Regions from separate parts of the Salinivibrio proteolyticus genome, predicted to be linked through region 1. Evidence: predicted binding sites of a transcription regulator. Region 1 holds the regulator's gene; the other holds the start of a gene.
The links. Region 1 encodes PurR, which represses purine synthesis genes. Its sites were predicted from a motif close to TNANGNAAACGTTTNCNTNA; they were not measured.

Region 1 (2,483 bases):
TTTCAAATCACGATCACGGGTCGCGACATCCAGCGCCTCTTTGGCTTCTGTGAGCAGCTTATCTTGGTCATCCCACCAGTATTCAGGGATCGCAAAATATTTCGTCACGACAGGAAAGCCGCGCTTTTTATACACGTAGGGTGCCAAGCCTTGTTTTTTTAATAGTGCTTCGTTTTCTTTTCCAGCACGTAAATGGAGAGTGTTGTTAACGACAAGCGCGAACATGGTGTCTTCACAAAAGATACCAAATCCACCGAACATTGAACGGGACTTTATGCTGCCAAATTTGGCAAATAACTTCATTGCGTTCTTTAAAGCTGGTTTATCCATTTGATTAAAATCTCGATGAATTACTAATGCCTAAAAAAGACGTCATAATGTAACAAGGCAAGATCGCAGAATTGTCAACGAGCCATCAAATTTGTCAGCTTTGATATGTTGGCAACCCCGCTACCGTTGATATTTTGACATCATGTCAAATTACCGTTAGGCCGGAGGCTTTGCGTCCCATGCTTTCGCCATGGTTTGCCTTGTTCAAACGCTATTAAGCATATAATAATTAGACACCGATGTCGTCCTCTCCCATCACACAAAATGTGATCTTGGTTCAGGGTGGGTGTAATTGATGAACTAGAGTAAAAGCACTACCGGAAGAGTAGTCGCGTAAAAAAGCACCGCCAAGACATTGACGGTGCTCTTCATAAAAGTTTCATTAAAACATTAAGATAGTGTTTTAACTGACTGTCGACTCACTAGTGCAGGTTGCATTTCGAACACTTGCTGTTGAGTCTCGTTGTTGGCAATTCGCGCGAGCAAGAGCTTGACGGCCGTTTTGCCTAGACGGCGTTTGGGCTGGTGAATAGTTGTCAATGGTGGCGAGAAATACTCGGTGAGATCAATATTATCGTAACCAATCACCGATATATCATCTGGCACTTTCAAGCCGTGCTCGTTAAATGTACTAATGGCCGCTAATGCCATAATGTCATTAAAACAAAAGACAGCGGTCGGGCGGTCTGACATCGTCGCCAATTGCTTCGCGGCAATTTGCGCTTGATCGGCTTCGAAATCTGCCTCAATCAGCCAATTTTTATTCACTGGAATATTGGCTTCTTTTAACGCACGGAAATAACCGTTTAAGCGATGCTTACAGGTATTTTTATCCATTTGGCCAGAAATACAGCCAATTTTAGTATGTCCATTATCAATAAAGTGTTTGGTGGCAAGGTAACCGCCTAATTCAGCGTTATCTTCTATACGGTCTGTATCAATATGGTGACTGCCCCAATCCATCACGACCATAGGCAGATCGCGTTTTTTTTCCAATAACAGCATCAAATCTTCGTTGAGATCAGAGCACACCACAATGAGTCCGTCGACGCGCTTTTCTGACAACATACGCAGGTAGTCGCGTTGCTTTTCGAGGTTTCCCTCGGTATTGCAGAGAATCAGTGTGTAGCCTTGCTTGTAGCAATAGTCTTCCACACCGTGAACAAGCTCGGCGAAAAAGGGGTTAGTGGATTTGGTCACCAACATACCCAGTGTACGTGTTGTGTTGCATTTCAAGCTTCGCGCCACAGCACTTGGGGCGTAGTTTAATTCTTCAACCGCTTGCCATACTTTCTCAGTCGTCTTCTCGGCGACAAAGCGGGTTTTGTTTATCACGTGTGACACCGTCGTGGTCGATACACCGGCGAGACGCGCGACATCTTTAATCGTTGCCATCTTGATTCTTCTTTGTAGTAATGCGTAGGGATCGTTACTCGCGACCTTACAGAAAAACGCCGCTGTTCGTCAGCGGCGATGTCTTTCACAATCCCGGCACATCAGACGGTTGCGAAGGTAACGAATCCGATTTCATTCATTCTCATAGCTAATCGGTTGCGCTCTCAGTTTACTTAGGTTGGCGCACACTCGCAATTGGTCTGATCAGCGAAAATGGACCAACAGACGGTTTTGTGAGCCAGCTATGATGTATTTATCAATTAAGACACGATCAGTGGACAGTCATGCTCCGGATGAGTCAGAACGGTCAGCGGGTATTGGTAGATGTCTGCCACTCTATCACTACTAAAACACTGCCACGGGTCGCCGGATAGGACGATTCGACCCGCTTTTAAAAAATGCAGTTGATCGGCGTATTGCGCCGCCAAATTCAGGTCGTGCAACACCAATAGCACTGTCATTCCTTGGTCTGCGAGTGCTCGACAGCGCTTTAGGGTGTAATGCTGATGGGTAATATCTAAGGCCGAAGTGGGTTCATCCAGCATCAGTATCGCTTGATCCGGTGCGGTTTGTGCTAGCTGTAATGACACGCGTGCCATGTGTACGCGTTGTTTTTCACCGCCAGATAAAATCGGATACGGTCGATGAGCAAGATGGCTAATATCCCATGCCGTTAGTTGCTCGCTGGCAAGGGCCGCGATCTGTTCTCGGTTTGCCTTTAGTGGTGTCGCCCCCATCTCGACCACTTCTTGCGCGGA
Region 2 (2,483 bases), 830 kb from region 1:
CAATGGCCCACGAGGGCTAGCCTTGATTGACATTGACCACTTTAAAAAAGTGAATGATAGCTTGGGTCATCACATTGGCGATATTGCGCTGATTGAGTTGGCCAAAGTGTTGAATCGTTATTTCCCAGACGCGTTGGTTGCACGATTTGGTGGTGAAGAGTTCTGTGTACTGTACGGTAACAATGACCAAGGCTTTGAGGCCCGCCTAAACGCGATGCGAGAAGAGCTAGCAGCGACAACGTGGACACCTTACGATCAGGCATTTCAATTTACGGTGAGCATTGGCATGGTGCACGGGGATGCGTCTATCCATCAGTTGATCCAGCGTGCTGACCATTGTTTATATCAAGCCAAAGCGAAAGGGCGTAATCAACTCGTTAAAGCGTCAGAGCCGCAACCTGCGCTGTTGGTGTAAAAAAGCCGGCGGTCAGCCGGCTTATTATCATCACACGATTAGGCGTCGTGGTATTGCTCGCAGGCCATCAAGGTATTCTCAATCAATGTTGCCACCGTCATTGGGCCAACACCGCCGGGAACAGGCGTGATATGACTTGCCTTTTCATATGCCACGTTATAGTCAATATCACCGATTAGCTGGCCGCTATCCATGCGATTAATTCCTACATCAATCACAATCGCACCAGGCTTAATCCACTCGCCAGGAATAAATTTAGGTTTACCGACAGCGACCACTAACACATCGGCTTGACGAACATGCGCTTCGAGATCTTGGGTAAAACGATGGCAAGTGGTCGTGGTACATCCGGCAAGGAGCAACTCTAGTGTCATCGGACGGCCGACAATGTTTGAGGCACCGACGACAACGGCATGTTTGCCACGCAAAGGTACGTTGTAGCGGTCAAGTAAGGTGATGATCCCTTTTGGGGTACAGGAACGCAGCGTTGGCATACGTTGGCACAAACGGCCCACATTGTAAGGATGGAAGCCGTCGACGTCTTTGTCGGGACGGATACGTTCAAGGACAGAGGTAGCATCAATGCCCGCAGGTAAAGGCAGTTGCACCAAGATACCATCGATGGTGTCGTCATCATTGAGTGTATCGATCAGCGTCAGTAATTCATGCTGAGAGCAGGTTGACGGCAAATCGTAAGAGCGAGAGACAAAGCCCACTTCATCACAGACGCGACGCTTACTGCCCACATAAACCTGTGACGCTGGATCGTCACCCACTAAAATCACGGCAAGCCCGGGCGCACGGCGTCCCGCTTCTCTACGGGCAGCAACACGTGCTGCGACTTCTCGACGCACCGTTTGCGCGATCAGTTTTCCATCAATGATTTGTGCGGCCATAAGTATCCTTTGGCTAAGAGAGCAAAAAACGGGTCGATATTGTGACAAACTTCGGGCGTAAAAGCTATTGCGCAAACGTTTGCTTTGAGTGGTTTGGTGGCAGAGAAACCGTCAAAGTCATTGTGAATCAAAGGTGTTGTGCTAGATATCGCCTTATATTGATTGGAGGAGCTCCACACAACAGGGCTTTTATGCCGCGCGAACTGGCGTGCTTTTGAGCAACTGATTAGACATTTCGGTGAAAACCGTTGACGACGCCTGACCTCGCTTTATAATCCCCGCTGCATATCTATTTTGCGCCCTTAGCTCAGTTGGATAGAGCAACGGCCTTCTAAGCCGTGGGTCACAGGTTCGAATCCTGTAGGGCGTGCCATTTCTTTCGTTTTCGCTAGCGAAGATAATCTCCCGTTTCTGCTCAAAAGCTAACCAAACAGTGCAAAAACACAAAAAGATGTGATCTTGCCCGGTTGAATTGTGAGATATCACCCCAATTTCGATATTGAAACGCCATCGGTCGCCCCTTGTCTCGACTCAGTTGACGGGTGCCGCTATAATAGCGCGTCTTAATTTTCAGTCTCGGATGAGATAGCTCGATACGCCAATTGCGTGTATCCGGATTCGCAGGGGCTATGACGGATTCATAGCTCGGATGATGACACCAGTAAAAACTGGTCAACATCACTCAGTACCCCTGAGTAAATTTGAGGTTAATTTTATAATGCAAGTTACCGTTGAAACCACCGAAGGCCTAAAGCGCCAAATGACCATCACTGTGCCTGCTGCAAACATTGAAGACGCAGTCACGAAAGAGCTACGCAACATTGCTAAAAATCGTCGTTTTGATGGTTTCCGTAAAGGTAAAGTACCTTTGAAAATGGTTTCTCGCATGTATGGCGATGCAGTACGCCAAGACGTGCTGGGCGAGGTAATGCAGCGTCATTTCATCGAAGCCATCATCCAAGAGAAAACTAATCCAGCAGGTGCGCCAACCTTTACACCGGTAGAGAATGAAGCGGGTAAAGATCTGGTATTCAAAGCTGAATTTGAAGTGTACCCAGAAGTTGAACTGCAAGGTTTGGAAGCGATCGAAGTTGAAAAACCGCACGCAGAAGTACAAGACAGCGACGTTGAAGAAATGCTGACTACCCTGCGTAAGCAGCAAGCGAACTGGG

Region 2: folD (bifunctional methylenetetrahydrofolate dehydrogenase/methenyltetrahydrofolate cyclohydrolase FolD) is a predicted target of PurR. The motif match lies at 1,379-1,398, and genes of this name have one in related genera.

Annotation. Positions count from the first base shown of each region.
Region 1 is NZ_CP114584.1:1,362,988-1,365,470, forward strand. Features, by position in the region: gene N7E60_RS06570 (TfoX/Sxy family DNA transformation protein) at 1-330, opposite strand, end outside; cyclic di-GMP riboswitch class I at 438-540, opposite strand; gene purR (HTH-type transcriptional repressor PurR) at 721-1,725, opposite strand; gene N7E60_RS06580 (heme ABC transporter ATP-binding protein) at 1,986-2,483, opposite strand, start outside.
Region 2 is NZ_CP114584.1:2,196,681-2,199,163, reverse strand. Features, by position in the region: gene N7E60_RS10440 (response regulator) at 1-415, shown strand, start outside; gene folD (bifunctional methylenetetrahydrofolate dehydrogenase/methenyltetrahydrofolate cyclohydrolase FolD) at 454-1,311, opposite strand; tRNA gene N7E60_RS10430 (tRNA-Arg) at 1,608-1,684, shown strand; gene tig (trigger factor) at 2,030-2,483, shown strand, end outside.